DNA from 4 places in the Streptomyces sp. NPDC056486 genome. Region 1 is predicted to be linked to each of the others. Evidence: riboswitches for the same ligand, from Rfam matches in the RefSeq annotation. Region 1 holds a riboswitch; each other region holds the start of a gene.
What was found. Region 1 has a riboswitch for cyclic di-AMP ahead of ACFQ7F_RS20275 (C40 family peptidase). Riboswitches for the same ligand answer to the same signal wherever they lie in the genome.
Positions count from the first base shown of each region.

Region 1 (5,492 bases):
CAGGATCAGGGCGTCGTACCGCTCGAAGAACTCCCTTACGCGGTGGAACAGTTCGCCGTGCAGCACGGTGGCCCGCTCCAGGTCGATGCCGGTGAGCGTTCGCCCCTGCCGTACGTTCCGGACCAGGCTGGGCTTCATCCGGTCGGCCGCGGTCTCCACAAGCTCGCCGAGCGCCAGATGGAACTGCCAGGCGCGGAAGGTGCGGAACACCTCGTCGGCGCCGGAGAGATCAGGGCACGCCTCCTCGACCGTGCACCCGAGGTCGGCGAAGACCGTGACAGCGGGCGCGAACACGTCGGTGACCTCGCGGTCGACCGGCACCGCTCCGCCCAGGTCAGGCGACCAGGCGATCCGCAGCCCCGTCAGATCCCGCTCCAGTGATCCGCCGAACGCACTCCCCGGTGTCTCCAGGGCGATCGGCGAGCGAGGGTCGGGCCCGGCGACGACGGACAGCAGCAGGGCGGCGTCGGCGACCGTGCGCGCCATCGGCCCCTGCACGGCCATCGTCGACCACGGGGTGGTGTCCGGCCAGCTCGGCACCCGGCCCGGCGAGGGGCGCAGGCCCACCACGTTGCAGAAGGACGCGGGGTTGCGCAGGGAGCCGCCCATGTCGCTGCCGTCGGCCAGGGGGTGCATTCCGCACGCGAGCGCCGCCGCCGCTCCCCCGCTGCTGCCGCCCGCCGACCGCTGAAGGTCGTACGGGTTGCGGGTGGCGCCGAAGACCGGATTGACGGTGTGCGAACCGGCCGCGAACTCGGGCACGTTGGTCTTGCCGATGGTGATCGCCCCGGCGGCGCGGATGCGCTCGACGATCAGCTCGTCGCGGTCCGGGACGTTGTCGGCCAGGAGCGGCGTCCCGTAGGTGGTCCGGATTCCGCGGGTGTCGTGCGTGTCCTTGTGGGCGATGGGCAGCCCGTGCAGCGGGCCGAGCGGTTCACCGCGCGCTGTCTGTTCGTCGGCGGTGTACGCCTCGTCGAGCGCGCGCTCCGCCGAGAGGGTCACCACGGCGTTCACGGCGCCGTTGACCTGCTCGATCCGGTCCAGGTGCGCCTGGACGACCTCTCGCGCGGACAGCTCGCGGGTGCGGATCCGGGCGGCGAGCTCGCGGGCGGTGAGGTGAACGAGCTCCGCGGCGCCGGGGACTCGGTGGGCTTCTTCAGGGCTCATACGACGCTTTCGGCTCGGGGCGGTGGGCTGCTGGCGTTCGTTGCCGCGTTCTCGGCATGCGCTTTCAGCGAGCGGCTGAAACACGGCCCGTCTGTTGACTCCGGCGGATCACCCGAACATGCTCCTCACCACGACGTTACGTACGTCCTGTACGTTTTTTACAGGAAGCCTTGGGGCAGCCGACCCCCGGTAGAGGAGAGACGTGCCATGAACCGACCGTTCGCCCGCTATGTCCTGCCCGAGTTCACCGAGCGCACCAGCACGGGACAGCGGACCGTCGATCCGTACTCGAAGCTGCTCGAAGAGCGCATCGTCTTCCTCGGGACGCCGATCGACGACACCTCCGCCAACGACGTGATGGCGCAGTTCATGCACCTCGAACACCAGGCGCCCGACCGCGACATCTCGCTCTACATCAACTCCCCCGGCGGCTCGTTCAGCGCGATGACGGCCATCTACGACACGATCCAGTTCGTCACGTGCGACGTGGAGACGACCTGCCTGGGCCAGGCCGCGTCGGCGGCCGCCGTCCTCCTTGCCGCGGGCACCCCCGGCAAGCGATGCGCGCTGCCCGGCGCCCGGGTCCTCATCCATCAGCCCTCGCTCGCCGAGCCGGTCCACGGTCAGGCGACCGACCTGGCGATCCAGGCCGAAGAGCTCCTGCGCACCCGGGCCAAACTGGAGAAGCTGCTCGTCCGGCACACGGGCCGGAGCCCGGAGCGCGTCGCGGCCGACATCGAGCGCGACAAGATCCTCAGCGCCCCCGAAGCAGTCGAGTACGGCCTGGTGGACCGGATCATCGCGAGCCGCAAGTCATCCCCGCGCACCCCGGGCGCGAGGTGAGCCACCGGTGCTGCCGCCCGAGCTTCCTCCCCTGCCCGCACTCACCCGCGCCGAGGGCGAGTTGATCGACCGATACCTCGAAGTGGTCGACCTGGTCGGCCGGATCAACCCGGCGCGCGCCTCGGACACCTACGGCGGGCTGCGCGCGGCCCAGGCCCTGGTGGGCAGCGCAACCGCACTGCGGGACGCCCTGACGCTCATGCACCAGCGGGGCGAGAGCGCCGTGCACGCGCCGACGCTGGCCCGAGCGCTACGTGTGCTCGACGGCGAGCGGCGAGCCGGGCGGGTCACCGTGCCACCCCCGTCGGCATCCTGAGCACCCATCACCACAGCTCTGACGCCCGAACCGTCCGGGACGGGGCTCAAACGAACCAAACGGGCTACCTCGTTCGGCGTAGACGTTCGTAGTCATTTGTGCCGTCTGCAGTTGCGTCAGATGTGTACGCGATGGCCGGAATTCCTCGTTCCGGTGCTGGTCGAACGATCGTCGGGTTCCTCGGTCCGGTCCCGAATCAGACCTTGTCCACCCGAACGGTTCAGCCGTGAGGAGCCTCACAAAACGCCGTTTCGGCTCGGAATTCGCACCCTTGACGGGTCAAGATCCCTTCCGACGACAAGCCCCCGCCACAGCGGCGGGGCGGTCCGGGCGGACGCCGAGTCCTGCCGCCACCCGGATGACCGGTCGACATCGGTGCATCGGCAGGAGTGGAGGACCCAGGCATGACGGGTCGGTCCGGAAGGTCCGGACGCCGACCCTTGGGGTGAAGCCGCACACCGCGGCCGGGCAACTTCGCCAGCCCGAATCCGACAGGTCATCCTTCACAGGCGGCTGACGAAGGGTTGCGCATGACCGCGCTGAATCATGTTCCGTCGCTGCTCGCCAGGGCCGGCTCCGTATCGGTCCTCACGCTCGCCGTCGTAGGCGGCACCCTCGTGGCCCCAGGGCTCACGACGGAGGCAGAGGCCGCGACGCACGGGACCAAAGCGCTCAAGATCGCCGCCTCCAAGAAAGGCTCGCCGTACCGCTGGGGAGCGACGGGGCCACACAGGTTCGACTGCTCCGGCCTGACGCTCTACTCGTTCAAGCGCGCGGGCAAGAAGCTGCCTCGCACCGCCGCACAGCAGTACAACAAGACCCGCCATGTCTCGGCGTCGAAACGCTCCCGCGGCGACCTGGTCTTCTTCCACTCCGGCCGGAACGTCTACCACGTCGGCATCTACGCCGGGAAGGGCCGGATCTGGCACGCCCCGAAGTCGAACACCGTGGTGCGGCTCGAGAAGATCTGGACGAAGAGCGTCTGGTACGGCAGGGTGCGCTGATCACCCGTCACTGAACGTCAGCTGTCGGACGGCGGCGGGGGCCTCACGGCTGCCGCCGCCGCTCGGCCGATCCATTGCCGGCCCTCGCCCGGCCCACGCCAGGCCCTCTGATCGGCGCGCCCGCCAGGCGTGGACGGCGCCCACACGGATACTCGTGCGCCATGGCCGAAAACAACGGTGCCCCCATCGCAGGCGACCCGCCTCCGCGCAACGAGACGAGCTTCGAGCGCGCCGACCGCAATTTCTCCGAGATCCTCCAGGAGCTGCGCGTCACACAGGCCGGGGTGCAGATCCTCTTCGCGTTCCTGTTGACGCTCGCCTTCACCGAACGCTTCCCCTCGCTCGACACGGTGCAGCGCGCCACGTACGTCACCACACTGCTGCTCGCCGTCCTGTCCGCCGCGCTGTTCACCGCACCGGCCGCCGTGCACAGGTCGCTGTTCGGGCAGCACTCCAAGCCGCGGATCGTGCGGGTGTCGTCCCGCCTCGCCGGTTTCGGCATGGTGGTCCTGGTGTTCGCGCTCGCCGGTTCCGTGCTCCTGGTCGTGGACGTGGCGGTGGGCCGCACCGGTGGGATCATCGCGAGCGCGGGCACCCTTGTGGTGTGTGCGGGCCTCTGGGGCCTGCTTCCCGTCCTGGTGCGCGGCGCGGGCAAGGGCGAGTACGACGACGACACCGGCAGCGGCACCGGCGGGTCGGACGGCGTCACGCCGTCAGGGCCTCGGCCAGGAGCACCAGGCCAAGGACGCTGAGCACGACGCCCGTGCCGCCCTCGATCGCACGAGCCGTACGCGGCCTCCGCAGCCATCGGCCGAGCCGGTCCACCAGGAGCGCGACGACCGGGAACCACACCAGGGCCAGGGCCACGATGATGGACGCGAGCAGCAGTGTCCTGGGCATCGCGGGGCTGCCCGCGGGTACGAACTGGGGCAGCACGCTGAGGAAGGTGATGGGTGCCTTGGGGTTGAGGGCGTTGGTGAGGAAGCCCTGCCGCAGACTGCCCCCGGCTGCTGACCGCTCCTCACCCTCCGGCGCGCCGAAGCTCTGCGGCGCACGCGCCGCCGACCGCAGCGCGCGGTACCCGAGGTACAGCACATAAGCCCCGCCCATGATCTGCAGCACCCGGAACAGCGTGGGGACCGCCGCCAGGACGGCCGCGACCCCGGCCACCGCGAGCACCGTGTGCACCACGAGCCCGCCCGCGACACCGATCGCGCAGACGATTCCGGCGCGGCGCGATGCGAGGGCGTTGCGTACCACCACGGCGAAGTCGGCGCCCGGCACGGCGACCATGCCCGCGGCGACTCCGGTGAAGGCGACCAGTTGAGCGTCCATGGCCTCAAGGCTGCCTTCCTTCTGCCTTCAGCAGGTATGTGGAATATCCTGGGTCTGCCTTAAGCAGGCGTTTAGCCCCCCCGGCACCGGGAGACTTCCATGTACGACCCGACGCGGCTCGCCGCACTGGTGGCGGTCTCCGAGGCCGGGTCGATCACCCGCGCCGCCGAACGCCTCGGCTACACCGTGCCCGCCCTCTCCCAGCAGCTGGCCAAGCTCGAACGGGAGGCGGGCACCTCGCTCCTGGTCCGGCATCACCGCGGGGCACGGCTCACCGGCGCGGGTGAGCTGCTTCTGGCGCGGGCACGCCGGGTCCTCGACGAGATGGAGCAGGCCCGGCACGAACTGGCCCAGCTGGCGGGCCTGTCCGGCGGCAGCCTGCGCGTGGGGACCTTCACCACCGCCGGGATCCATCTGATGCCGCCCGCCCTCACCGCGTTCCGCCGCGCTCATCCGGACATCGAACTGACGGTGCGGGACTATGAACCGCCGCTCGGCGTCGCGGCCGTGGCTGCGGGCGAGGTCGACCTGGCCCTCACGCACACCTATGAGCCCGCGGATGCGGTGCCTCTGCCCGCGTCCGTGTCAGCGGAGCCGGTCCTTGTCGAGGAGTTGGTCCTGGTGACCTCGCCAGGACACGCGCTCGCGAGCGCCTCGTCACGACTGCCCCTGAGCGAGCTCGCCGGTCAGCCGCTGATCAGCATGGCGCCGACGCATCCACCCCGACAGGGCGTGGAGTCCGCGCTAGTCCGGGCCGGGGCGACCCCCGCGGTCCTGGTCGAGACTCCGGGGTACGCACTGGTGTGCGCGCTGGTCAGCGCCGGGCT
Region 1 covers NZ_JBHTSF010000047.1:21,191-26,682, forward strand. Annotated here, with positions in the region: gene ACFQ7F_RS20260 (amidase) at 1-1,167, opposite strand, end outside; gene ACFQ7F_RS20265 (ATP-dependent Clp protease proteolytic subunit) at 1,375-2,010, shown strand; gene ACFQ7F_RS20270 (hypothetical protein) at 2,018-2,326, shown strand; cyclic di-AMP (ydaO/yuaA leader) riboswitch at 2,681-2,853, shown strand; gene ACFQ7F_RS20275 (C40 family peptidase) at 2,857-3,330, shown strand; gene ACFQ7F_RS20280 (DUF6328 family protein) at 3,492-4,082, shown strand; gene ACFQ7F_RS20285 (LysE family translocator) at 4,036-4,665, opposite strand; gene ACFQ7F_RS20290 (LysR family transcriptional regulator) at 4,765-5,492, shown strand, end outside.

Region 2 (5,492 bases), on a different contig from region 1:
ACATCGATCCGCTTACGGCACTCGTCCGCCGACTTCGACAGCGCATCGCGCAGATCCCACCCGAACACGGCAAGGTTGTGCATGATCGCCGTGGTCGACGGCACGGTCCGGCCGGCCCCCCGCTCCCAGTAGTCCTCCACCCGGTCCATCACACTGCGAGCCCGGAACAAGGCCAGCGGCACCTCCCACCAGTCCACACTCCGCCCATAGCGGTTCTCCAGATCGCGCAGGAACCACTCGAGGTTGAAGGGCAGCCCGCCAAAGCCCCCGTAGAGGGGGTAGCGGAACTGCGGGAGGCACCCCAGCTCGTGCGCGACGATCGCCGGATACGACAGCGGCGTGTTGAAGATCGCCGCGCTCTGGAACCCCTGCGTCAGCGAATCTCCCACCGCGACCAGTCGGTGGCGCGGATCCCCCGACCACCCCGCATCCACGTCGATCCCCAGCCTGGGATCGGTTACCGGCACCCGCGGGCCCTCCAGACTCACGGAATCGGCCATGATCTGATCACCCCTACCCCTGACAGCCCGCGGCGCACCGGCTGCGCCCTCCGGCCCCGCCTCTCGGCCCTCGGCCCCGGCCCCCGGCCCGTGCGCGAGGCCTCTCCCTGCGTAGCAGAGGCGGATTCAGGACGGCACTCCCCCGACAAGAGATACGCACAAGCCGGTGCACCATCGAGGGCGGGCTGTCATGCTTCGCCGGTGCGGGGTGCCTCGATGGGCGTCCCTAGAGAGGAGCCGGGTGTGGTGACGCAGTACCGACGCGGGTCGGCGGCGCAGGCAGGACCGGCCGGGACGCGAGGGCGGGTGGCCGACCGGAACGCCGGTGCCCAACCCCGGTGCCCCAACCCCCGGTACAGCCGCGCCGCTCAGCAGCGGGCGAGCCGGGGCGACCATGACTGAGACCGCCGAGGACACCTTCACCGAGCACCGTCCGCTGCTGTTCGCCTCGCCTACGAGATGCTGGGCAACGCCGCCGACGCCGCACTGACCCGCCGGCCCGGCCGGAACCGGGCGTGACGACCGCACACCGGCGCGAACCTGCCAGAGCATCCGGCGTGGATTCCGTGCCGGGCAGAACCTGTGGGCCTACAACGAGCAGACGAAGAACACGTCAGCGAACTGACTGCCTACACCGGCGCCCACCTACGCGAACGCCGCAGGGCGCGTCCCACGGCCTGCGACGGAAATCGGAGGCGTGAGGCAGGGCCGGCAGCTGTCCGATCACCCGGATGCGGTACGAAGGCTTCCGTGAACGAACAGACCCAGCCCGCCACTGTCCGTGTGTTCATCGCTCTCGCCCCGCCCGACGACGCGAAACAAGAACTGGCGCAGGCACTTGAGCCCGCCCAACACGCACATCCCCGCATGCGTTGGAACCGCATCGAGGACTGGCACATCACCCTGGCGTTCCTCGGCGAAGTCCCCGCCCCGACGGTGCAACTCCTGCACGCACCGCTCGCCCGCCTCGCAGCAACCCGCCGATCCCTCACCCTGGCCCTGCACGGCGGTGGGCACTTCGACGAGCGGGTGCTGTGGAGCGGAATCAACGGCGACCTCGAAAGGCTGCACCTGCTCGCCACCGACGTACGCGCCGTCGCCGACCACTGCGGAATCACCCACACGCACCGGCCGTTCCGCCCGCACCTGACACTGGCCCGCGCCCGCCGCGACACCCCCTCGTGCGCAGCAGAAGCCGCCGCCGGACTAGCCGGATTCACCGGCTGCTCATGGCAGGCCCAGCGCCTCCACCTGGTCGCCAGCAACACCGGCCGCGGCCCCGGCCCCATCCATTACCGCGACATCGGCGCCTGGAACTTCGGCAGCCCCACCTCGCCACCCCACGATGAGGACCCCGTCCAGCAGCCACCACGCAAACGGACTTAGACACATACCCACACCCACGCCCACACCAGGAGGATCCCCTAACGGCGGGCAGAGAGTTTGATGTCTCGGGAAGCCGTCCTGCATCTAGGCCAGTTGACGCCACTGGCGATTCCCGCTTTCCGCCACTACCTCCAGACGGGCACCGCAGTTCAGAGCAACGAGCATAATCTGACGGGGGCACAGAAATTACGCTTACCTACTGACATTTCAGCGATGCCCCACACGAGAGCTACGGAATGCACCCTCCGGGCTCATTCCATAACCCTGCGGCTTCCAGCCTAAATACCTGCCCCGGAATGCAAGCGCCCCCTTCGGATACTTGAACCTGAAGAAGGGATACGCATTCTCTAGGAGAGAGAAGAACTCCCGGAAAAATCCGGGGGTTTGGCCCTCCGGACGTATGGGTGGGACTGGGCCGCCCTCAGCATCCTCAGAACTTCCGCCGCCCGAGTGCAGAGGCCCCCGACGCACAACACCCGTCAACCCACTCGCATCCCCGAAGCCTCCACGTCGCCCCCGTCGCCCCCTCCCCCAACAGCATCCATCGGGGCGTGGTTTGGCTAGCTCAGGGCAGTGACTTATTGATCCAGCAGGGTGGCGTCGCGACGGGGCCTGTTGGCTGGGGACGTGGGAGAAGGCCTGTTCCACACGAGACGAATACCCCGCACACCCAGCGCGCTCATTCCGATCATCACCCGGTCATGAACACTGCCGCGGACCCTCTGCCGGTCCGTTCCGTCGGGGACACGCCGCTCGCGGAGGAGTGACCGCGCGGTCGCGTCAGCAGCGGGGGCAGGGTGTCCGTTTTGACCTGAAAGACGGGCTCACAAGGTGCCACCTTCACAGGGGAAGCCACCCATTCGCACCACTAAGGGCACATGGAGCTTTATGCCCCAGTTTAACTTCTTTCGCGCAAGACAAGGCGATCTAATACCTCCTTCATCCGCATTCCAGTCCGTAGCCCATTCAGTGAATTGAGTCACACTGTCGCGACCGCGCCCCTGGGAGCCGCTGAGCGTACTTCCGTTGCGCGCTAAGAAAGTTGGGGTTTTTGATCAATGCGGGCAACGAGTTCTGTTCACCAGGGACAGGTCTCGCGCATTCCCTATGCGAATTCGTGTCTTGTTCCGTCCGGGCTTTCTCGCCTAACGTCACCGTTAATCCGGATGGAACGCCGAATCCTGCCGCTGTCCGGAAACCCTCCCACCCACTCACTCACGCACGGCAGGAGCGGGGGACCCAGGTAAGCCGTCGATCCGGATTCCGGAACGACTCGGGGTGAAGTCGCATTCGCAGTGCGACCGGACATCTCCCGTCCGAACCCGACAGCTCACCTCGTAGGCGACGGAGAGGAATTCGTCATGCCTGCAAAGGGAAAGCACCGCCGCCCCAAGTCCAGCCCGCTCACCCGGAACATCGCCGCCGCAAGCACGGGCGGCGCCGTGCTCATCCTCCCGGTGCTCGGCGCGACCACCGCAGCCGCGGCGCCGGCCGGCACCGCCGCCAAGCCCGCCGCGGCCCCCACGACGTACGTCGTCACCGCAGGCGACTCCCTCTCCAAGATCGCCCGCGAGCACTCCCTGAGCGGCGGCTGGAAGAAGCTGTACGAGGACAACCGCAGCACCCTCGGCAACGACCCGAAGCTGATCCACCCCGGTCTCAAGCTCACCCTCGGCGAGAAGGCACCGGCCCAGCCGGCGTCCGCCGAGCGGGCAGACCGCTCCGAGCGCACGGACACGCTCTCCGCAGAGCCCGCCGCAGCCCCGGCGAAGAAGGCCTACACCAACGACCTCGACGGCTGGATCAACGAGTCGCTCGACGTACTGGCCCAGCACGGCATCCCCGGCACCTACGAGGGCATCCACCGCAACATCATGCGCGAGTCCTCCGGCAACCCTCAGATCACCAACAACTGGGACTCCAACGCCGCCGCCGGAATACCCTCCAAGGGACTCCTGCAGGTCATCGACCCCACGTTCGCCGCGTACCACGTGCCCGGCACGTCGACGGACAGCTTCGACCCCGTCGCCAACATCACCGCTGCCTGCAACTACGCGGCCGACCGCTACGGCTCGATCGACAACGTGAACGGGCCCTACTAGAAGCCCCACCCCCCTCATCCGCTGCAAGCCCGGCGCACCGTGTGCCTTGGGCTCAGGCCGCTCTCGGTCCGCGCACCGCTCCCGCCAGCACACGCCGGCAGGCACGCCGCATCTCCGCGGCTGCCTCGCCCGGCGCCGGGACGAGGCTTGCGGCCACCGACAGCCCTAGGCGCTCGCGTCACCGGGGCGGCCGCGCACCGGCGCATGCGCCAGCGAGCTCTCTTCCCTGAGCGGCTCAGCAGCTGCGCATAGCCCAGGAGGCCAGGGGCAGAGAGTCGCGCAGCCGGGCAGACGGAGGGCACCAGACCGGTTCGTCCGCCCGGATGTCAAACTCATGGAGGCCTGCATAGTCTGCTTCCCCGGCGACTCAGGCACAGCGACGCCCACCAGGACCTGCCACATACTGCGCTGGGCCAGCGGGCGCCCCAGCAAACGAGGCGTTGGTCTCACCCCTGCTGGCGTAGCGTGTCGCCATGTCCACGCCTTCACAGCCAGGTGGTTCGGGTCCGCATACGTCCTTCGGACCGCCGCCCGTCCAGCCGCAGTTCCCGCAGCAGGGTCCTCCCTACGCGCAGCCCTACCCCGCGGCTGGGGGGCCCGGCCCGTGGGGCGCACCTTCCATGGGCCCGCCTCCTTCCCGGCGCAGTACCGCCAAGGTGTTGGGCATCACCGGTGGCATCGTCGGTGCGTTGGTGGTGGTGCTCGCTGGAGTTGCTTTGTTCGTGGACGGCTCAGAGGGAGGGTTCCCGGAGGCGAAGTACCGCATGAGCGTGCCGGACGAGCTGGTCGGCGGGACGTACCGGCTGTCTCAGGACTTCTCCTCCACCGCCGGCAAGCAGATCGTCGAGGAGAACCGGAGCCGGGCCAACGTGCGTGACCCGAAGGCAGTGGTGGCCCAGTACACGGGGCGGGGCGACCAGGAGGGCGGCAAATTGGTCGTCTCCGGTATCTACGGCCGGTACAAAGACCCCGACCGAGCTCGCGACTACCTGATGGAAGGCGCCACCAAAGGCCAGGGCGCCACGGTCGCCGTGCCCGCACACGACGTCACGCCCGTCGGCTCGAAGGTGACCTTGAGCTGTCAGGTCCTGACCTCAGAACAGAACGGCAGCCGCAGCAACGTGCCGATGTGCGCCTGGGGCGACGACAACACCGGGGCGGCTGTCGGGTGATCACACCGGAAACCGCAGTGCAGGAACCTGAGTCCGTCGACCTTGACGCAATTGCACGGACGACTCTGCAAGTTCGCAAGGAGATGCGCGAACCCATCGGCTGAGCATGCTGCTGAGCCAGACCTGCACCCCAGCTTGTCCTACGTCTCTGGCGCGGGCCGGCGCCTGAGTGCTGTGGCACTCCTGGCGCACGCGTCGGCGTACGGCGTGGACGGCCTGTGGCCGCCGACCGGTGAGCGGATCGGCAACTGGCTCACGCTCGGCGGTGACGCCCTCGGCATGGTGCCCGGCGTCGGTGCGGCGAAGGCGGGAGTCATGGCCGGATTCAAGGC
Region 2 covers NZ_JBHTSF010000122.1:11,101-16,592, reverse strand. Annotated here, with positions in the region: gene ACFQ7F_RS33965 (hypothetical protein) at 1-500, opposite strand, end outside; gene thpR (RNA 2',3'-cyclic phosphodiesterase) at 1,251-1,886, shown strand; cyclic di-AMP (ydaO/yuaA leader) riboswitch at 3,049-3,243, shown strand; gene ACFQ7F_RS33955 (transglycosylase SLT domain-containing protein) at 3,248-3,988, shown strand; gene ACFQ7F_RS33950 (hypothetical protein) at 4,462-5,160, shown strand; gene ACFQ7F_RS33945 (hypothetical protein) at 5,335-5,492, shown strand, end outside.
Region 2: it holds a riboswitch for cyclic di-AMP, as region 1 does, so the genes downstream of both, ACFQ7F_RS33955 (transglycosylase SLT domain-containing protein) here and ACFQ7F_RS20275 (C40 family peptidase) in region 1, are expected to answer to the same signal.

Region 3 (5,492 bases), on a different contig from region 1:
GGGCAGCCGAAATAGACCCCACCGAATAGCACTTCTTTGTATACGGCGCCTCTGTTAATGCCGGAGGCCCACCCTGTTTACGGCATGTTGCGAATCCCTCACACGATCACGGACGGCGGCCCGGTGCCCCTGCGGGGGAAAGCGCAGCCGGTGCGCGTCCGTCGACCGTTCCGCGTGGGCCGCGGCGAGCGACCTGGCCCGTTCCGCGTCCCCGCGAGCGACCGCGTCGACGATCGCGGCGTGCTCCGCCCAGGACTCCGCGGGGGCGGCCGACGTCTCGACGACGTACATCCAGGCGATCTTGTGCCGGAGCTGGGTGAGCAGAGCCGTGAGGCCCGGGCTGCCGGACGACTGGGCGAGCGTCTCGTGGAACCAGCCGCCCAACGAGCGCAGATCCTCGCTCTGACCGCGCCTCGAACGGTCCTGGCCGAGCCTGACGAGGCCACGCAGGACCTTCAGGTGCGCATCCGTGCGGCGCTGTGCGGCGCGGGCCGCACCAAGGGGCTCCAGGAGCATGCGTATCTCCAGGAGGTCGGCCGCCTCCTGCTCGGTGGGCTCCGCGACGCACGCGCCCGCATGTCTGCGCGTGACGACGAAGCCCTCGGCCTCCAGGGTGCGCAGGGCCTCGCGCACGGGGACGCGGGAGACTCCATAGCGGCGTGCGAGCAGTTCCTCGGTGAGCCGGCCACCCCGTTCGTAGACACCGGAGACGATGTCGTCCCGGATGGCCGTGCATACCGAGTGCGCGGGAATGCGCATGACCTGACCTCCGCCTTAATCCCCGCGAAACGCGGTCGATCGACGCCTTTTCAGTGACCCTATTGCAGGGCGGCTGAATTTCCGATGGCGGGCCGAAATCCATGGATATATTTTGGCCAAAGGCGGCACGGGTGCGGTTCGGGGGCACTCGGGTACCGCGAAAGCCCCGGCTCTCGACGAGCCGGGGCTTTCGGTGGATCAGATGCGCTTCGTGCGACGGTCCGGGGTCAGGGATCAGACGCCGACGTCGTGCGCGCGGAGGTACGCGACCGGGTCGATGTCCGTGCCGTAGTCCTCGCCGGTGCGGGCCTCGAAGTGGAGGTGCGGGCCGCTGGAGTTGCCGGTGGAGCCCGAGAGGCCGATCTGCTGGCCCGGAGTGACCGCCTGGCCGACGGTGACGCCGAGGGACGACATGTGGCCGTACTGGGTGTACGTGCCGTCGTTCATCTTGATGACCACGTTGTTGCCGTAGGCACCGCCCCAGCCGGCCTCGACGACGGTGCCGGAGCCGACCGCGTGGACCGTGGTGCCGGACGCGGCGTGGAAGTCGATGCCGGTGTGGCTGCCGGAGGACCACATGCCGCCGCCGGTCTGGTAGCCCGTGGAGACGGACGAGCCGGTGATCGGGGAGACGTAGCTGTTCAGGCGCTTGCGCTCGGCCTCGCGAGCAGCACGCTCCTTGGCCTCGCGCTCCTTCTTGGCCTTGGCCTTCGCCTCGGCCTCGGCCTTGCGCTTGGCCTCTTCGGCCTTCTTCTTGGCGGCTTCTTCGGCCTTCTTGGCCGCTGCCGCGTCGTCGGCGGCCTGCTGCTGGGCAGCGGCCTGCGCGTCGATGCTCTGGGCGAGCGAGTCGCCGACGGAGACCGCCTGGGTGAGGCCGGTGTGCTCGAGGGCCACGGCGTCGTCGGCGGCGAGGGCCGGAGCGGCCAGGCCTCCTATGACACCGGTGGTGGTGAGGGCTGCGACGCCCGCCACGTTCGCGGTCGTACGCGTGAGGCGGCTCGGGCGACGGTGCTTCCCGGTGGCACGGGTGAACGCCATGAAGCGGCTGATCCTTTCCTTCCTTCTCGCCTACCGGGTTAGCTGACGGGTTCGGAGCAGGAAGGTCTCCTACGAGTCCCTCGCCTCACGGCAAGGTTCCCGATTCACCCCAAGGGGACATGTGGGTCCCCGGCTCCCCTGGCTCGCGCCGTACGGGGACTCGGCGATGACTGTCCGGTGCCGCGGGTGCGGCGTACTGCATGACGAACAGCCGGACCGACGCTAAGCGGGGCGTCTTTCAAACGACAAACGGATCAGAGTTTTTGTAGCGCACGCCACAGGGCAGACACGTAACCTCCATACTAATTCGGACATATGAGGACCCCGGTAGCAAATTCCAGCCACCGGGGTCCCGATATGTCCTGACTGTCACTCAGCCCGTGACCACACTCACTTCACCGATGCCGAGCGCCCTGACGGGCTCCTCGATCTGTGCGGCGTCACCGACGAGCACCGTCACCAGGCGGTCCTGCGGGAAGGCGCTCACCACGGCGGCGGTGGCCTCCACGGTGCCGGTCGCGGCCAACTGGCGGTACAACTGCGCCTGGAAGTCGTCCGGAAGGTGCTGCTCGACCTGATCGGCGAGGGTGGCCGCGACGGACGCCGCCATCTCGTACTTGAGCGGGGCCACGCCCACCAGGTTCTGCACGGCGACGTCGCGCTCGGCGTCCGTGAGGCCGTCGGCGGCGAGGGTGCGCAGCACCTTCCACAGGTCGTCGAGCGCCGGTCCTGTGGACTCGGTGTCCACCGAGCCGCTGATGGCCAGCATCGCGGCACCGGTGCCGTCCGGCGCGGAACGCAGGACCTGGGCGAACGACCGTACGCCGTAGGTGTATCCCTTCTCCTCGCGCAGGACGCGGTCGAGGCGCGAGGTGAGGGTGCCGCCGAGGCAGTACGTGCCGAGCACCTGCGCGGGCCACACGCGGTCGTGCCGGTCCGGTCCCACGCGGCCGATGAGCAGCTGCGTCTGGACGGCGCCGGGGCGGTCCACGATGACGACACGGCCGGTGTCGTCGGCGGTCACCGGGGGCACCGGGCGCGGCTCGGCCGTGCCGCCCGTCCAGGAGCCGATGGTGTCGGCGAGGACGGCGTCCAGGTCGACGCCGGTCAGGTCGCCGACGACGACGGCGGTCGCCGTGGCGGGACGCACGTGCTTCTCGTAGAAGGCACGCACCGCCGCCGAGTCGATGGCCGTGACCGTCTCCTCGGTGCCCTGGCGGGGGCGCGACATGCGCGACGTCGCCGGGAACAGCTGCCGGGAGAGCTCCTTGGCGGCGCGACGACCCGGGTTGGCGGCCTCGTGCGGGATCTCGTCCAGGCGGTTGCGTACGAGGCGTTCGATCTCGCTGTCCGCGAAGGCGGGGGCGCGCAGGGCGTCGGAGAGCAGGCCGAGCGCCTTCGGGAGGCGGGAGACCGGCACTTCGAGGGAGACGCGGACGCCGGGGTGGTCGGCGTGCGCGTCCATGCTGGCGCCGCAGCGGTCGAGTTCCGCGGCGAAGTCCTCGGCGGAGTGTTTGTCGGTGCCTTCGTTGAATGCCCTCGCCATGATCGTGGCGACGCCGTCGAGGCCCGCGGGCTCGGCGTCGAGCGGCGCCTCGAGGTGGATCTCCACGGCGACGACCTGCTGGCCGGGGCGGTGGCAGCGCAGCACGGTGAGGCCGTTGTCCAGGGTGGCTCGCTCGGGCGCGGGGAAGGCCCACGGCCGTGCGGTGCCTGCCTGGGGCTGTGGGTGGAACTGCATCGTCGCGGCCTCGGTCACTTCGCCGCCTCCTCTTCGTCCTCGTCGGTGGCTTCGGCGCCCTCAGGGGCCGCTGTGGGCTCGTACACGAGCACCGCGCGGTTGTCGGGGCGCAGGCGGGCCGCTGCGGCCGCCTTGACCTCTTCGGCGGTGACGTCCAGGACGCGCCCGACGGCGGTCAGGGCGAGCTGCGGGTCTCCGAACAGGACGGCGTACCGGCACAGTTCGTCCGCGCGTCCTGCCACGGTGGAGAGCCGGTCGAGCCACTCGCGCTCCAGCTGTGCCTGGGCGCGCTCCATCTCCTCGTCGGTGGGGCCCTCTTCCGCGAAGCGGGCGAGCTCCTCGTCGACGGCGGCCTCGATGACGGGGACCTCGACGTCGCCGGACGTCTTCACGTCGAGCCAGCCGAGCGAGGGGGCCCCGGCGAGGCGCAGCAGGCCGAACCCGGCCGCCACCGCGGTGCGGTCGCGGCGCACCAGGCGGTTGTAGAGCCGCGACGACTCGCCGCTGCCCAGGACAGTGAGCGCCAGGTCGGCCGCGTCGCACGCGCGCGTGCCGTCCTCCGGGAGGCGGTAGGCGGCCATCAGGGCGCGGGCCGGTACCTCTTCCTCGACGACCTCGCGCAGCTCCTCGCCGATCGTGTCGGGCAGCGAGCCGTCGCGCGGCGGCTGCTTGGCGTCGTTCGAGGGGATGGACCCGAAGTACTGCTCGACCCAGGCGAGGGTCTGCTCCGGGTCGATGTCGCCGACGACCGACAGGACGGCGTTGTTGGGCGCGTAGTACGTACGGAAGAAGTTCCGCGCGTCCTCCAGCGTCGCCGCGTCCAGGTCGGCCATGGAGCCGATCGGGGTGTGGTGGTAGGGGTGGCCCTCGGGGTACGAGAGGGCGGTCAGCTTCTCGAACGCCGTGCCGTAGGGAACGTTGTCGTAGCGCTGGCGGCGCTCGTTCTTGACGACGTCCCGCTGGTTCTCCATGGATTCTTCGTCGAGCGCGGAGAGCAGCGAGCCCATCCGGTCGGCTTCCAGCCACAGGGCCAGCTCGAGCTGGTGTGTGGGCATGGTCTCGAAATAGTTGGTGCGTTCGAAGCTCGTGGTGCCGTTGAGCGACCCGCCCGCACCCTGCACCAGCTCGAAGTGGCCGTTGCCGTGCACCTGCTTCGAGCCCTGGAACATCAGGTGCTCGAAGAGGTGAGCGAGGCCCGTACGCCCCTTGACCTCGTGGCGCGAGCCGACGTCGTACCAGAGGCAGACCGCGGCGACCGGGGTCAGGTGGTCCTCGGAGAGCACCACGCGCAGGCCGTTGGCCAGCCGGTGCTCGGTCGCTGTCAGGCCGCCGGAGCCGGCCTCGGCTGTGGCCGTGTGACCCATGGGCATGTACGTCCCTTCGATCGCGAAAAGCTGGAAATTCTGCCAGTCGTGCCACTGTATGCAAGCGTGCTGACAACCGGTGAAGTTCCCGCTCCGCGCTCGGCGTAGTCGCGGTCGAAGTCCGGGTCGTGGTCGGCGTTGTCAGTGGGACAGAGCACAATGGTCGGCGTCAGATCCCGTTGATGCCCTGGCAGACACCGTGAAGGAGCCGCAGCAGCGATGGCCCGCCGCAGCACGAAGACCCCGCAGCCCGACGAGTCGTTCGAGGAGAAGATCCTCGACATCGACGTCGTCGACGAGATGCAGGGCTCCTTCCTCGAGTACGCGTATTCGGTCATCTACTCGCGCGCCCTGCCGGACGCCCGCGACGGCATGAAGCCGGTGCACCGCAGGATCGTGTATCAGATGAACGAGATGGGCCTGCGCCCCGACCGCGGCTATGTGAAGTGCGCCCGTGTCGTGGGCGAGGTCATGGGTAAGTTGCACCCGCACGGCGACGCGTCGATCTACGACGCCCTGGTGCGCATGGCCCAGCCCTTCTCCATGCGCCTGCCCCTGGTGGACGGGCACGGCAACTTCGGCTCGCTCGG
Region 3 covers NZ_JBHTSF010000070.1:39,810-45,301, reverse strand. Annotated here, with positions in the region: gene ACFQ7F_RS25580 (GntR family transcriptional regulator) at 55-759, opposite strand; gene ACFQ7F_RS25575 (M23 family metallopeptidase) at 994-1,797, opposite strand; cyclic di-AMP (ydaO/yuaA leader) riboswitch at 1,810-1,973, opposite strand; gene ACFQ7F_RS25570 (M16 family metallopeptidase) at 2,171-3,556, opposite strand; gene ACFQ7F_RS25565 (M16 family metallopeptidase) at 3,553-4,902, opposite strand; gene ACFQ7F_RS25560 (DNA topoisomerase (ATP-hydrolyzing) subunit A) at 5,122-5,492, shown strand, end outside.
Region 3: it holds a riboswitch for cyclic di-AMP, as region 1 does, so the genes downstream of both, ACFQ7F_RS25575 (M23 family metallopeptidase) here and ACFQ7F_RS20275 (C40 family peptidase) in region 1, are expected to answer to the same signal.

Region 4 (5,492 bases), on a different contig from region 1:
GCGCATCGTGCGCGCCGAACTGCCCGCGTACGCGCTCGCGGGCTGGCTCACCGCGCCCGAGCCGTACGCGCTCGGCACGATGCGTGCCCGCACCCTCGCCCGCGACTACGCCTCGTACACGCAGGGCAAGGCAGCGGCGCGCACGGTCGGCCAGTACGAGACGTACGCGACCTCTCTCGCGCTCCTGCGGCACCGGGGGCGCAAGGGGCGCGCGGGCGCCGACTTCGTCGTACGGGAGCGGGAGCTGCTGCACGCGCTGTGGGAGCGCCGCGACGCGGCACGGCCCGCTCTCGCCTACGCGGCGCGCGCGACGGCACCGGTGCTCGTACCGATGCCGCCGCCTTACGGGTACCCGCAGCCGTACGGGTACCAGCAGCAGAGCCCCTACGGATATCCGTACGCCCAGCCTGCGATGCCCTACCCCGCGTACAACCCCTACCGCGGCTAGGCGGAAGCCGCCGTGAGCGCCGACACCTCGGCGTCCGTCAGTTCGAGCTCCCCCACCGCGAGCAGCGCGGGCAGCTGCTCGACCGTACGGGCCGACGCGATCGGCGCCGCCACCGTCGGCTGCGCCGCGAGCCACGCGAGGGCCACGGTCGCGATCTCGGCGCCGCGGTTCTTGGCGACCTCGTCGAGCGCGGCGAGCACCCGTCGGCCCCGCTCGGTCTCCAGGTGCTTGCCCGCGCCCTCGGCCCGCGCGCTGTCGACCTGCGTGCCCGGGCGGTACTTTCCGGTCAGGAAGCCGGCGGCGAGCGCGTAGTACGGGACGGCGGCAAGGCCGGAGCGCGAGGCGACCTGCTCGAGCGGGCCCTCGTACGTGTCGCGCGAGACGAGGTTGTAGTGCGGCTGGAGCGCCGAGTAGCGCGCGAGGCCCTCGCGGTCGGAGAAGTCGAGGAACTCCTGGAGCCGCTCGGCGGTCACGTTGGACGCGGCGATGGCGCGCACCTTGCCGGACTTCACCAGGTCGTCGAGCGCGCCGATGATCTCCTCGACGGAGACGGTCGGGTCGTCGTAGTGCGTGTAGAAGAGGTCGATGTAGTCCGTGCGCAGACGGCGCAGCGACTCCTCGGCACCGGACTTGATGGTGCTCGCGGACAGACCCTTGAAATCGGGGTGGGCGCCGACCTTGGTGGCGAGCACGACGTCGGAACGGTTGCCGCGCGCGGCCAGCCAGTCGCCGATGACGTGCTCGGACTCGCCGCCCTTGTTGCCGGGCACCCAGGCCGAGTAGACGTCGGCGGTGTCGATGAAGTTGCCGCCTGCGGCGGTGTAGGCGTCGAGCACGGAGAAGGACTGCGCCTCGTCGGCCGTCCAGCCGAAGACGTTGCCGCCCAGAGCGAGCGGGAAGACATCGAGGTCGGACGAGCCAAGCTTGCGGAGAGAAGTCATACGGTGCTCAACGCCCATACGGACCGCAACATTCCGCACAACTCGGAGAGCGGGCGTGCCGAACCGGCAGCCCTGACGTCGGGGGGTTGTCGCCAGGACCGCCGGAGTTCAACGGCTGCTTCACAGCCTGCTTCAGAGGCTGCTTCAGAGCATCTGAAGCAGCCTCTGGATCAGAGCGACTGGATCAGAGCGACTGGCCCTTGCCACGCAGCCACGCCGCCGGGTCAACGCCGGTGGAGTCGCCGCCCGGGTGGACCTCCAGGTGGAGGTGGGCCCCGGTGACGTTGCCGGTCGCGCCGACGCGGCCGATGACCTCGCCGGTGGTGACCTTCTGGCCGACGCTGACGCTCATCGAGGACTGGTGGCAGAACCACAGCTCGGTGCCGTCGTCGAGTTCCAGGACCGTGCGGTAGCCGTACGCCCCCGCCCAGCCGGCTTCCTTGACGGTGCCGGAGTGGATGGCCTTGATCGGCGTGCCCGTGGGAGCCGCGAAGTCCAGCCCTGTGTGGTAGCCGGAGGACCACATGGAGCCGGGCTGACCGAAGGTGCCGGTGAGCGTGTACGAGGCGACGGGGAGTGTGAAGCTCTTCGCGAGCTTGGCCAGGCGCTCCGCCTCGGCCTTCTTCTTGGCCTCCGCCTCGGCCTTCTTCTTCGCGGCGGCCTTCTCGGCGGCGATCTTCTTCTCGGCCGCGGTCTGCTTGGCGGCGGCCTGTGCGGCTGCCTGCTTGACGGCGGCTTCTTCGGCCGCCTTCTGGACCGCGTCGTCCGCCTGGTCCTGCTGGTTCTCGGCCTGCTCCATGATGCGGGCCCGCAGCGCCTCGCCCGCGTCCGTGTTGCCCTGCTCGGCGTCGGCGGTGCTGATCCCGGCGGCACTCAGCGGCGCGGCGGCCACCGCGACGCCGTTCTCCGCGGCGGCGGAGTCGGAGGAATCGGAGCCGTCGGATATCAAAGACCCCACGCCCGGGAGGGACTTGGCCTCCGGCAGCGAGTCCGTGACGGCCGACATGTCCGGCATCTCGATGGAGACCGGGGGCTTGCCGCCCTGCGCGGTGGCGATGCCGCCCGCGCCGACAGCGGCGATGACGCCTACGCCGAGAACCGTGGAGCTGCGGGCGAGCCCGCCACCGCCCCGCTTGTGGACGCGGTGCCTGCCGCGGACGGGACGGATGGACTCCTCGGTGGGATTCCATTCCTCCCAGGAATTGTCGTCGTACCCACCGAAATCGTCGTCATTCGGTACGTAAGCGCCTTGGGGGGCAGGGCGGTTGGACGCCACGGAGGCGCACTCCTTTCCTTCCTTCTCGCCTACCGGGTTAGCTGACGGGTTCGGAGCAGGAAGGTCTCCTACGAGCATCTGGCACGGATGCACAGATGACCGATTCACCCCAATTGGTGGTTCCCCGGCTCCCTTGCGGGATTAGGCGCGTGCGCGCGGAGCCGACTCGAGTGTCGGTTGGGACGACCGCGCTGCGTTATCGAACGTTAATAGACGGCGGGGTCGTATTCCAAGCTGTTCCAGTTGATCGTTAACAGATCTGGCCGGTACTTAACGGGACACCGATGGCCGGAACGGGGCGAGTTGACCCCACTTCTTCACACACTGGAGCTTCACATTTCCTTGACAGTACGTCAGTTGTTATGCGGAGTGGTGTCCTTCAGTCACGGCCCGTGACATCGATCTCTGTCGCATCGGTCCCCGCCGCATCGCTCCCTGCCGCCAACGGCCGCCGCACCGCGAGCAGCGCCATGTCGTCGGTCGTCCCGCCCCCGGTGTGCCGCCGCACTTCCTCGGTGAGCGTGGCGAGGAGCACGTCCGGGCCATTGGGTCCAGGGAAGATCCGGCCACCGAGCCGGGCGGCCGGATCGTAGAACTCGCCCCGGCTGTCACGCGCCTCGGAGAGCCCGTCGGTGTGGAGCAGGAGCATCGCCCCCGGCGGGAACTCCGTCTCGTCCGCGCGGTCCGGCCAGGCGCCCAGTTCACCCATCCCGAGCGGCAGCGCGGGCTCGGTCGCGGACAGCACGCACAGCCGCCCGTCGCCGCGCAGGAGCAACGGCCCCGGGTGCCCACGGTTGATGAGGCGTACGAGACCGTCGCTGTGCGGGATCTCCGCGAGGATGGCGGTGGTAAATCCTTCGAAGTCGTCGAGCCCGTCGCGCCGCGTGCCCTCACGCGCGAGGGCACGCTCAAGGCGCTGGGCGACCGCCTCCAGCGTGGTCTCCTGCTCGGCGGCCTCCCGGAACGCCCCGATGACGACGGCGACGGCCGCCACCGCGCCCATGCCCTTGCCCCGTACGTCGCCGACGATGACGCGTACGCCGTGCGGGGTGTCCTGGACGGCGTACAGATCACCCCCGATGAACGCGTCGGCCTCCGCGGCCTCGTACCGCGCCGCGACATCGAGCCCGCCGATCCGGGGATCCGGCTGCGGAAGTACGGCGCGCTGGGCGGCCTCGGCGATGGAGCGGGCGGAGGCGAGCTGTTCGTCGCCGCGGCGTACGACACGGTTGATGAGGACGGCGAGCACGGCGACGGTCACCACGGTGAACACCTCGGTGACGGCATCGACGTCGGTGCCGGTGTTGGTCTTGAAGTGCAGGCCGAGCACGGCGAGGGAGGCACCGGCGCCGATGAGGGTGGTGCTGAGCAGCGAGTAGAAGGGTGCGGCGACGAGCGGGGCGGCGGTGAAGAGGGGCGCGGCGGTGAATTGGGGCGGGGTCGAGATGTCGTAGACGATCCCGACGACGATGAGCAGCAGCGGAAGGGCCCGCACGAACGTCCGCTCATGTCTGACGACGGGGCTCTTGCCGGAAGCCCCGCGCGGCCGCCTGCCGGGAGGTCGGCTCACGGACCTGCCCGCGGGCTTACCCGAACCCGCACTCGCGCCCTCGCCCTCGCTCTCGCCCGGCCCCATGCCCGTCACCCCCTCCCCTCGGCCGCCTCGCCCGCCGCTTCCTCCTCGCTGCCCCACCGGTCTTCTCCTGCCGAATCCCGCGACCAGGACAGATCCATGGCCACGCTCGTCCAGGGTTCCCGGAGCGGGGGCGCGGGGCGACCGGTGTGGGCCGACCGGGTTAGGCCGGGTCAGGGCTTGTCGGCGAACCGCACCCCGGCCGGCTGTGGGGCCAGGCGGCCCGCCCTGGAGAGGCCGCGCAGGGCGAGCGCGCAGCTGGCGCCCAGGGCCGCGAGGCCGAGCCAGAGCACCGCGGGGGCGGACCGGGTGGCGCCCAGGAGCGCGCCGGTCGCGAGGTTCCCCGCGGTGATGCCGATGCCGCACACCGTGTTGTAGAGGCCGTAGTGCGTGGCCACCCAACGGTCACCGGACAGCGCGACGACCGACGATGTGCACGGGATGCCCCCAGCGCACCCGTGCCCGTTCGACCATGTGGAGGGCGGCGCGGTCCTTGATCCCACCGAAGTTGAAGCCCTCCAGCTTGGCCCAGTAGCCGCGCCCGCCGTCCGGGGACGGCTCGTCGATCCAGAGCACGGGTGTGTTCCCCACGGCGGCCGCCGCGGGCTGAAGCTTGCTGATCATGTACGTGATGTCCTTCGGGTACTCAGGCACTCGGTACGGGGAAACTGCCGCAGGCACCTCGGACACCTCGGACACCTCAGGCACCTCAGGCCCCTCTGGCACCTCTGGCACCTCAGGCGCCGCGGAACGCGCGCACTGCGCACCCGTCAGTTCCGGTCCACCCCGATGGCGACGAGAAGCCGCTGCCCCGCGAGCGGTGGCCCGGCCCGCGTCCGCGCGCACCCCGCGCGCCCGCTCCCCCCACCGCTTCCCCACCCGCTCCACCGCACGAACGGCCACGCCGCCGCCCGTCCACCGCCTCCGCGCTCGCCCCGCTTCCGCTCCGCCGACGCCCCCACGGCCTGCCGCCCGGCACCGGCGTGCTCCGCGTGCCCAGCCCCCGGACAGACGTGGTGCGCCGGAGCGACCACGCTGGTTCCCGCAGGGGCGAGACCGTGGTGGCCGTGGCACGCGCCGACGAACAGCGCACAGGCGGCGAGCAGCACCACCGACAGCACGGTTCGCAGACGACTCATAGTGACCATGAAACTACGCACCGCACGCACACTTACGCAAAAAACACCGAAGGCC
Region 4 covers NZ_JBHTSF010000197.1:7,438-12,929, reverse strand. Annotated here, with positions in the region: gene ACFQ7F_RS40855 (PrsW family intramembrane metalloprotease) at 1-448, shown strand, start outside; gene ACFQ7F_RS40850 (aldo/keto reductase) at 445-1,389, opposite strand; gene ACFQ7F_RS40845 (M23 family metallopeptidase) at 1,574-2,665, opposite strand; cyclic di-AMP (ydaO/yuaA leader) riboswitch at 2,677-2,823, opposite strand; gene ACFQ7F_RS40840 (PP2C family protein-serine/threonine phosphatase) at 3,045-4,301, opposite strand; partial or broken gene ACFQ7F_RS40835 (MFS transporter) at 4,472-4,726, opposite strand; partial or broken gene ACFQ7F_RS40830 (pyridoxal-5'-phosphate-dependent protein subunit beta) at 4,749-4,922, opposite strand; gene ACFQ7F_RS40825 (hypothetical protein) at 5,069-5,437, opposite strand.
Region 4: it holds a riboswitch for cyclic di-AMP, as region 1 does, so the genes downstream of both, ACFQ7F_RS40845 (M23 family metallopeptidase) here and ACFQ7F_RS20275 (C40 family peptidase) in region 1, are expected to answer to the same signal.